DNA from 3 places in the Delftia sp. WSY_12 genome. Region 2 is predicted to be linked to each of the others. Evidence: riboswitches for the same ligand, from Rfam matches in the RefSeq annotation. Region 2 holds a riboswitch; each other region holds the start of a gene.
What was found. Region 2 has a riboswitch for cobalamin ahead of ACF8LI_RS23390 (TonB-dependent receptor). Riboswitches for the same ligand answer to the same signal wherever they lie in the genome.

Region 1: linked by a shared signal. The riboswitch ahead of ACF8LI_RS21945 (TonB-dependent receptor) and the one ahead of ACF8LI_RS23390 (TonB-dependent receptor) in region 2 are both predicted to bind cobalamin.
Region 3: linked by a shared signal. The riboswitch ahead of ACF8LI_RS22255 (TonB-dependent receptor domain-containing protein) and the one ahead of ACF8LI_RS23390 (TonB-dependent receptor) in region 2 are both predicted to bind cobalamin.

The regions. Positions count from the first base shown of each region.
Region 1 is NZ_JBICKW010000038.1:12,899-16,098, forward strand. It holds gene alkB (DNA oxidative demethylase AlkB) at 1-295, shown strand, start outside; gene ACF8LI_RS21940 (2OG-Fe(II) oxygenase) at 310-984, shown strand; cobalamin riboswitch at 997-1,316, shown strand; gene ACF8LI_RS21945 (TonB-dependent receptor) at 1,437-3,200, shown strand, end outside.
Region 2 is NZ_JBICKW010000054.1:33,356-36,555, forward strand. It holds gene ACF8LI_RS23390 (TonB-dependent receptor) at 1-1,687, opposite strand, end outside; cobalamin riboswitch at 1,816-2,100, opposite strand; gene ACF8LI_RS23395 (CHAD domain-containing protein) at 2,139-3,020, opposite strand; gene ACF8LI_RS23400 (YbaK/prolyl-tRNA synthetase associated domain-containing protein) at 3,090-3,200, opposite strand, start outside.
Region 3 is NZ_JBICKW010000038.1:85,936-89,135, forward strand. It holds gene ACF8LI_RS22240 (sulfite exporter TauE/SafE family protein) at 1-90, shown strand, start outside; gene ACF8LI_RS22245 (helix-turn-helix transcriptional regulator) at 100-291, opposite strand; gene ACF8LI_RS22250 (hypothetical protein) at 456-845, opposite strand; cobalamin riboswitch at 941-1,168, shown strand; gene ACF8LI_RS22255 (TonB-dependent receptor domain-containing protein) at 1,238-3,151, shown strand; gene ACF8LI_RS22260 (ABC transporter substrate-binding protein) at 3,157-3,200, shown strand, end outside.

The DNA of each region.
Region 1 (3,200 bases), on a different contig from region 2:
CTGCCTGATCAACCAGTACCTGCCCGGCAGCCGCCTGTCCCTGCACCAGGACCGCGACGAGCGTGACCTTGTCGCGCCCATCGTCTCGGTGTCACTGGGCATGCCGGCCACATTTCTGTTTGGAGGGCTTGCGCGCGCGGACAAGACGGCCAGGGTGTTGTTGCAGCATGGCGACGTGGTGGTCTGGGGCGGCGTGGATCGGCTGCGCCACCACGGCGTGTTGCCGCTCAAGGACCAGCCTCACCCGCTGCTGGGCGGGCGGCGCATCAATCTCACTTTTCGCAAGGCGGGTTGAATGGAGGGGTCGAAATGGATGGGCTGAACAGCAGTGATCGCTTCGCCGGCCTGGACTGGGGCCGCATTGCCACCCAGCTCGATGCAGAGGGCCATTGCCTGCTGCCACGGCTGCTGAATGCGGATGAAAGCCGCGCCCTGGCTAGCGAGGCGGCCATGCGCAATGGCCTGCCGCCCTCCCTCGACACATGGCGCCCGGTGCTGTACCGGCACCTGCTTGCCATTGCCAATCGCTGGCGTGCCCAAATGGACATGCAGCCTGCCCTGCCCGCCTCGTTCGAGGCCTTCGGGCAGCTGGGCCACCAGCGCGGCCAGATGCATCCGCAGTCGCACCTGCTGCATGTGGCGCAGGCGGGCCATGCCCCGCTGCGCTCATACAGCGAAGGTGCGGCGGTGTTCCCGCTGCAGCTGGTGCTGCTGCTGTCCCGGCCGGGCCAGGACTTCGAGGGCGGCGAGTTCGTGATGACCGAGCAGCGACCGCGCATGCAATCGCGCCCCATGGTGCTGCCGCTGGGCCTGGGGGATGCGGCCATCATCGCCACGGGGCCGCGCCCGGTGCGCGGTGCGGCAGGCTTTTACCGCGTGCACCTGCGCCATGCCATCAGCCGCGTTCACCGGGGCGGGCGCCTGGGGCTGGAACTGCTGCTGCACGACGCGCCGCAGGCTACCGACGCGGGCCGCTGGCTATAATGCCGCGCCTGCAAAGGCATCCGTGCAACAGGTGTCCACATGCCAGCCATGGGGATGAAACGGGAACAAGGTGACTGCCAGCAAATGCTTTTTGCGCTGCCGGCACAGGCCTTGGCTGCCCCCGCAACGGTAAACAAGTCAAGGCGCTCCACGCCTGTCCCGCCAGTCTCCGCAACCCTGCGGAGGGGCGATGACAGGCTGTCACTGGTTCATGGCGTGGTCTGCAACATGCAGCTTTTCGCGGGTGGATTGGGAAGACGGGGCGCTGGGCGCAAGGCATGTCCTTGCGCCGCTTGTGAGCCCGGAGACCGGCCTGCTGCGTTTCGCGCCCGCTGAGCGGGCGCTTTCTTGACTGTCTGCGGGGTGCGGATGGCAATGTCCTGCACCCTATCCTTGCACGCTGGCTGGAGAGGCGGCAGTGCCTTGCTTTCGCATCAGGCGGTCGAAGACCGATGTTCGAAATGCATTCCTCCCTTTCCTGCGTTCCCAGCACCCGTGCTGCCGATTCCCTTTGCCTTCGGCTGAGCCCGCTGGCCCTGGCCTGCGCCTTCCTGTCCGCTCCTGTGCAGGCACAGACTGTCCTGCCCGAAGTGCAGGTCACCGGCCAGGCCGAACGCATCGGCCAGCAACTGGCCCAGCCTGCGCGCTCGGCCAGCCATACCGGCGTCTCCAACCAGGAAGTGCCTGCCAGCGTGGATGGTGTTTCTGCCGAGCAGATGCAGGAGCGCGGCGACTACGCCCTGGTGGACGCCGTCACGCGCACCGTGGGCCTGACCTCCAGCAGCACGCCGGGCAACGGCGGCCTGTCCTTCAGCAGCCGTGGCTTTGCGGGCGTGAACTCCGTGGGCGTGGCCGAAGACGGCATGGTGCTGGGCGTGGCCGCCGGCACCACGGCCTATCCCGGGGACAGCTGGGGCTACGAGCGCATCGACGTGCTGCGCGGCCCGGCCTCGCTGATGTATGGCAGCGGCACCATGGGCGCCACGGTCAACGCCATCCGCAAGCAGCCCAGCCGCACCAGCTCGGCCGAGGTGCTGCTGGGCGCTGGCACGGACGACACGCTGCGCGTGGGCCTGGGCGTGACCGGCGCCCTGGGCGCCTATGCCAGCTACCGCATCGACAGCTACACCGCGCGCAGCGCGGGCGAGCGCGACTTGGACCAGTCGCGCAACGGCAAGTTCATGAGCACGCTGCGCTTGGAGCCCACGAGCGACCTGCAGATCGACCTGATTGCCGACCGCAGCGTGCAAAAGCCCAGCCGCTACTGGGGCACGCCGGGCCTGGACGGCAAGGTGGTGGAGTCCCTGCGCGACCGCAACTACAACGCCGAAGACAGCGTGCTGCGCTATGCCGACGAGCGCCTGCGCGCCAAGGTGCAATGGAAGGCCAATGACTGGCTGACGGTGCGCAACGAGCTGTACCACGTGCAGTCGGACCGCCACTGGCGCAACATCGAGGCCTACGCGCTCAACCCCGCCACCTGGACCGTGGGCCGCTCCGACTACCTGGAAATCCTGCACGACCTGGAGCAGACCGGCAATCGCCTGGGCCTGAACGTGGACCGGGGCTCGCACAAGATCGCCATGGGCTGGGAGGCCGCGCGCATCAACCTGCGGCTGTCCAACAACTCGCCCTATGGCGGCTCGTCCACGGTCTCGGCCTGGGGCCCCGTGCATGGCAGCTGGGCCAGCCCCGATGTCACCAAGGCCAAGACCGAAACCGGCGTGACCCAGCATGCGCTGTACCTGGAGGATGCCTGGCGCATCAGCAACCGCTGGCTGGCCATGGCCGGACTGCGCCGCGATGTCTACAGCTTTGCCAGCCATTCCCTGGTGGGCGGCGCGGATTTCAACAAGACGCTGGCCGCCACCTCCTGGCGCCTGGGCCTGACCTATGAGCTGGCCCGCGACACCCATGTCTATGGGCAGATCAGCTCGGGCCATGATCCCGTCAACAGCCTGGTCTCGCTGAACCTGGCCAACACGGCTTACAAGCTGAGCAAGGGCCACCAGGCCGAGATCGGCATCAAGCAGCAGGTGGCAGGCGGGCGCGGCGAATGGACGCTGGCCGTGTTCGACATCAAGAAGGACGACATCATCACGCGCGACCCCGACCGCCCGGCCATCTCCATCCAGGGCGGCAGCCAGTCCTCGCGCGGCGCCGAGGTCACTGCCAACTTCCAGGCCACGCCCGCCCTGCGCCTGGAGGGCAACCTG
Region 2 (3,200 bases):
CCACGATGTCGGCCGCGTTGTTGGCGTAGTCCGAGGTATTGGTCGTGGCCCCGCGCGAGACGGTGATGATGCGGTCGCTGATGGTGTTCTGGAACACGGCCGCATCCACGCGCCAGCCGGGCTGCTGCAGCGCGGCGCCGACCTCGATCTGGCGGCTGGTCTCGGGCTTGAGGTTGGGGTTGCCGAAGGTGCGGCCACCGCCGACGGCCGTGAAGTCCGAGGCCAGCTCCGTGGCCGTGGGCGCGCGGAAACCCGTGGAGGCCGCAGCGCGCAGCGTAAGCCGGTCCGTGGCCTTCCAGGTGGCGCCGGCCGACCAGGTGTGGTTGTCGTAGTCGCGCGTGCTGGCCTGGGCCAGGGCCAGGTTGGGCGTCTCGTCGAAACGCGTCGTGCCCCAGGTCTTGCGCAGGCCGGCGCGCAGGGTCAGGCGATCGTCGAACAGGGTCTGCGCGTCCTCGAAGTACAGCGCGTGCACCTGCTCGGTCTGGTTGTTGTCGTAGGGCGCAACCTGGCCCGCCGGGCCGCCCGGCATGGCCACGCGCAGGCGGTCGGAGCGCAGCTTGCTGCGCTCCCAGTCGAAGCCCATCAGCAGGTCATTGGTCTGGCTGACACGCAGGCGCGGCTGAAAGCGCAGGCCCGTGGCGTCCAGCTGGCGGTGGTTGTAGTCGCGCGCCGTGCCGGGCACGGCACTGTTGCCCGAGCGGATCACGGGCGAGGCCCAGTTGAACTCATCGGTATCGACCAGGCTGTAGAGGTGGGTCGTCCAGCTCAGGCGCTGGCCGGGCAGTGCGCCTTCGTAGGTCAGGTCCAGCGAGCGGTTGCTGCGGTTGTCTCGGCTGTAGATGTTGGCGCCCGATCCGCGAAAGCCCGCGTTGTAGATGCCGTCCGTGCGCAGCTGCAGCTCCACGCGGTGCAGCTCGTGCAGCTGCCAGCCCAGGGCGCCGCTGGCGCCGCGCCGCTTCCAGCCCGTGTTCTCCATGCGCATGCCGCCGTCGCCCGACTCGTAGTCGCCGCGCCCGCCTGCGCTCACGCCGAAGTACCAGTCGAAGCGGTCATTGGCGCCGGCCGTCTGCGCATCGGTGCGCCACAGGTCCCATGAACCGGCCTGGACCTGGGCGCGCGTGCCGGGTGCCGTCGCCCCCGTCTTCATGATGATGTTGACCACCCCGCCCATGGCCTGGCTGCCGTAGATCACCGAGGACGGGCCGCGCACGATCTCGATGCGCTCCACATCCGAGGGGCTGAGCTTGGACAGGTTGGCCGTGCCCGCGCGCCGGCCGTTGACCAGCACCAGCACCTGGCTGCGGAAGTCGCGCCCCTGGCCGTCGGTGGAGGCGCCGCGCAGGTTCATCGAGGTCTGGGCCGCCGTCCATTCGCTGAGAAAGCCCACGGCGTTCTCGGCCAGCAGGTCGGTGACCGAGCGCGCGCTGGAGCGCTCTATGGCCTCGCGGTCGATGGTCTGCGTGGTGCCCGCGATGCGGCTGCGCGCCTCGGGCCGCGCCGTGGCGGTCACGAAGACGGCGTCCAGCGCATCGTCGGCGGATGCACCGGCTTTGCCGGCCGCCGGTTCCTGTGCGGCGCCGGCCGCCGCGGCGCAGCAGGCCAGCACGGCCGCAGCGGTGGCCGGGCGCAGGAAGGGAGGAAGGGGAAAGGGGCCGGAACAATCGGCGGCCAAAGAAGCGAAGCGCATGCGTTGAATCCAACTGCCCCAGTCACCCGTGGGGCCTATCGTCTGAACCACGCCGCACGGCGCGCACGCCGGAGCCGGCCACGCCAGCGCAGGCTGGGGCCGGACCGGACAGGCGCACTCCCGCGGCGTCCGAAAGCAATGCAGAAGGCCGGTATCCGGGCTTGCGGAACGCTGCGGCGCGCAGGGTGGGCGCGCTGCAGCAGGCATCCCCGCCTTCCCATGTCCGTCCAGACACAGTGGCTTGCGGCGCGCAACCGGTGGGTGGCGCGCCAGCGTGGGGAGTTGTATTCCGCTGACCGTTGCGGGGGCAGCGCAGGCATTGCGAGCGGCCACCTCGATGGCATCGCGCACCTGCTTCCCGTTGAACCCCTGGCCGGTGAACGGCATGAGGCACCTTCAGCAACAGCGCACCGCCACGGCCCAGGGGCTGCGGCGGTGCGCCAGCGGCGGATTATCGCCCAGCCCAGAAGCCCGGCACCCGGGCCAGCGCCCGCAGCGCGCGGCGGCTGCTGCGCGCGCTGGTGGCCAGGCGGGCCTGCAGGTAGCCGGCGGCGAACCAGGCGCGCGGGTCGCGCGCGGCCTCGGCATGGAAATGCTCGGCCGCCACGGCCATGTCGTTGTGCAGGCCCAGCGCGTCCTGGGCGGGCACCAGCGCCTCGGCAAAGCGCCGGCCCTTTTTGCCGGGCCACATTCCGGGCGCGAATTCCCGTGCAAAGTCCGCCAGATAGCGCAGGCGCTTGAGCCGCTTGCGCACGCGGTGCTGCTGCGACAGCGGCAGGCGGTCGAAGTGCCGGCCGTCGCGCAGCACCTGGCGGTGCAGGCGCGCCAGCCGCCGTGCCAGGTACTTGCGCGTGCCTGCGGCGGACAGGTGGGCAAAACGGGCCGATGGCTCTGCCTGCGGCGCCTGCGCCAGCGCCTGGATCTCGGCCAGCGCGTGCAGGAACGGCGGCTCGCGCACGGCAGCGGCTGCATCCGCCTGCACGGCCTGCGGCGCCTGCCAGTCGCACAGGGGCGCATGGGCGGCCTGCAGCAGCGGGCGCACCACATCGGCCAGCGTATCGGCATCGCGCAGCGTGCCCAACTGCGCAAAGGCCTGGGCCAGGGGGTCATCCCATTCGGCGCGCATGCCGGGCGCCAGCCCCGCGCACTCACGCAGCACGGTGCGCAGGCGCCGCAGGGCCACGCGCAGCTGGTGAATGGTCTCGGCATCGCTGCCACCGCCCTCCAAGACCGCCAGATGCGACTGCACCTGGGCCAGGGCAGCAGCCAGCGCCGCACGCACAAAGCCGGCCGCATCGGGCCGGTCAGGGTGCTGCTTCGCAGGGGTGGACATGGTCAGGCAAGGAGATGTGGACGTTGCCGACGATTGTGGGCGCAGCCCCGCGCCAGGGTCAATCCATGGTCAATCGGCGCCCTCCCCGCTCAGGCTGTGCAGCGCGGGCCGGGCAATGCGCACATAGTCGGCCGAGTCCAGCACGATGGAGCGGTCCAGCCGGCCCGCATTGAAGGCGAT
Region 3 (3,200 bases), on a different contig from region 2:
CCGCTGATCGGCCGCATTCCCGATGCCCTGCATGCCAAGGCCTACCTGGCCCTGCTGGGCCTGGTGCTGCTGGTCATGATCGTGGCCTGAGCGCTGCGCTCAACCCTCCAGGAAGATCGCCTCGATCCGGGTCTCGAACACCCGGGCAATGGCGAATGCCAGCGGCAGGCTGGGGTCGTAGCGGCCCGTCTCTATGGCATTGACGGTCTGGCGCGACACGCCCAGCAGGTCCGCCAGCGCAGCCTGGCTCCAGCCGCGCTGGGCGCGCAGTTCACGGATGGTGTTTTTCATCGCCGGGCCGCCCCAAGATGAAAAGGCACCCCCTTGGGGGGCAGCGGACCTTGCACAGCAAGGGTAGCGTGGGGGTCATTTTTCATCGCAGGGCCGCCCCAAGTTGAAAAGCAAGGTTAGCGTGGGGAGCATTTTTCATCGGTAGGCGACCTTGGCGGAGCGGCTCATCGGCTGCGCAGCCAGTGGGCCACCGAGGCAGCCACCCAGAGCGCACCCATCAAGGGCCACACCATGAACATGCTGAGCTTGGGAAAACCTGCCATTTCCAGGAATCCGTAGGTGAAGGTGAGGCCCGCCGTGCCCGCCGCCGCAATCGCCAGCTGCTCCAGCATGGACTTGCGCAGGAACTCGTCGGTATCCCGCACCAGGCGCACGATGGCCCGCACGGCCAGCGCAAACGCCAGCATGGGGCTCAGCAGCAGCGCTGTGCGCAGGGCCCCGGCCTGCATGTCGGCACTGAGCAAAAGCGCCCCCACAAGCAGCGCCATGTAGAGCAGCAGCGCAAATCCCAGCTCCTTCTGGTAGCGGCGGTTGGTGACCGTTGTTTGATTCATGGAAGTCTCTCGCAATGTGTAAAGGATGCTTGACATTGTGCGATGCCATCCGCAGACATGTCAAGCAAGCTTTACATCGGTACTGAACGCCCCGCCGTACAATCGCCGCCGTTGGTGCCTGCAGCCCCAGGGGCTGCGGTTAAACGGGAAACATGGGGCGGCCAGATAAAGCCGCCCGCATGTACTGCCCCCGCAACAGTGAGTGAAACGCCGCGTGCATGGCACCGGCCCCCGCCAAACCCGTGCCACTGGGCGTACAGCCCGGGAAGGCCTTGGCGAGTGCGTCACCAGTCTGGATACCGGCCAACAGGCGGCCGGCCGCGCATGCAGCGCAGCCGGTCTTTGTGGTTTCCGTGCCGGCGGGGTCGCTGGCGCGCAACTGGCTCGCATCCATGCACACCCTCGCCCTCGCGCGCGCCCCTGGCGCCGCTCTTCGCTCGCCCTCGGCGTTCCCCGTACTGCGCACGTTGTCCGCCCTGACTGCGGCCTCGCTGCTGGCCTGCCAGGCCCATGCACAGGCACAACAGGCACAACAGGCGCAGCGGGCACAGACCTCCCAGCTCGATACCGTGGTCGTCACCGCCTCGCGCAGCGAGCAGTCCCTGCGCACCGTCACGGCCGACATGACCGTGATCGACGCCGAGACCATTGCCCGCAGCGGCGCCACGGGCGTGGCCGACCTGCTGGTGCAGGTGCCGGGCGTGCAGATCAACCGCAATGGCGGGCCGGGCCAGGTCACCTCGGTCTACCTGCGCGGCACCAGCAACCAGCACACTGCCGTGTTCATCGACGGCGTGCGCTACAGCTCGCAGGAGCTGCAGGGTGGCGCGGTCTGGTCCACCCTGCCGCTGGCGCAGATCGAGCGCATCGAAGTGCTGCGCGGCCCGGCCGCCGCCATCTATGGCTCAGACGCCATGGGCGGCGTGATCCAGATCTTCACCAAGCGGGCGGACGGCCAGACCCGCGCCTATGCCGAGGCCGGCATAGGCAACCAGGGCACCAGCAAGCTGGCCACGGGATTCCAGGGCGGGGCCAACGGCTTCACCTATGGCCTGAACCTGGCTGACGAGCGCAGCGACGGCTTTGACGTCTACCCCGGCAACACCTTCTCGCCCAACCCGGACAAGGATGGCTACAGCAACACCTCGCTGGGCCTGAACGCGGGCTACAAAACGGGCATCCACCAGATCGATGCCAGCCTGCTGCACAGCCGCCTGCGCACGCACTACGACCAGAGCCCGCCGCCTTTCGACGACTACGACGTGGTCAAGAACACCACCGGCAGCCTGCGCTGGCAGGCCGGCTGGAACGCCATCTACAAGAGCGTGGTCCAGATCTCCCATACCGACAGCCAAAGCGACCGCCACACCCAGTCGCCCGAAAGCGCCAAGGGCCGCTCCACCAACTACCTGCTGCAGAACCTGTTCACACTGGGCCAGCACCGTTTCAACATCGACCTGGAGCGCCGCGAGGACAAGCTGGACACGCAATACGCCTGGACGCAGAACACCGACAGCCGGCGCGTGCAGAACTCCCTGTCGGCCGGCTGGCGCCTGACCGAGGGCCGCCACCAGTTCGACGCCAACCTGCGTCACGACCAGGTGCGCGACCAGCAGAACAAGACCACGGGCGGCCTGGGCTACGGCCTGCAGATCGACGAGCGCTGGCGCTGGGTGGCATCGGCCGGCACGGCCTTCAGAACGCCCACGCTGTACGAGCGCTTCACGGGCCAGGCGGCGGCCGACCTCAAGCCCGAAAGCAGCACCAACGTGGAAACGGGCCTGCACTATGCGGCCGGTGCCAACCGCCTCTCGGCCGTGGTCTACCGCAACAGGTTCAAGAACCTGATCACCTACGACTGGAACAGCGCCGTTCCCTGCAACTGCTACCGCAACTGGCAAAGCGTGGAGATCACCGGCCTGACGCTGTCGGGCAGCACGCGCCTGGGCAGCGCCAATCTGGGCGCCTCGCTGGACTTCATGAACCCCGAGAACCTGGAGACCGGCAAGCTGCTGCCCTACCGCTCCAAGCGCATGCTCAAGCTCAACGCCGACACCCAGGCGGCCGGCTGGACGCTGGGCGGCGAAGCGCAGCTGTACAGCGGCCGCTACGCAGGCGAGGCCAACACCTTCAAGCTGGGCGGCTACGGCGTGGTCAACCTCTACGCCCAGCGCCAGCTGACCAGGCAATGGACGCTGCTGGCCCGTGTCAACAACATCGCTGACCGCGACTACGCCCCCACGCGCGGCTATGCGAACGCAGGCCGCACCGTGTTCGTCAGCGTGCGCTGGACTCCCCTGCCCTGACCGCCATGCACCTGCTTGTGCGCCTGCCCCGCCTTCTGCTGCTGATCGC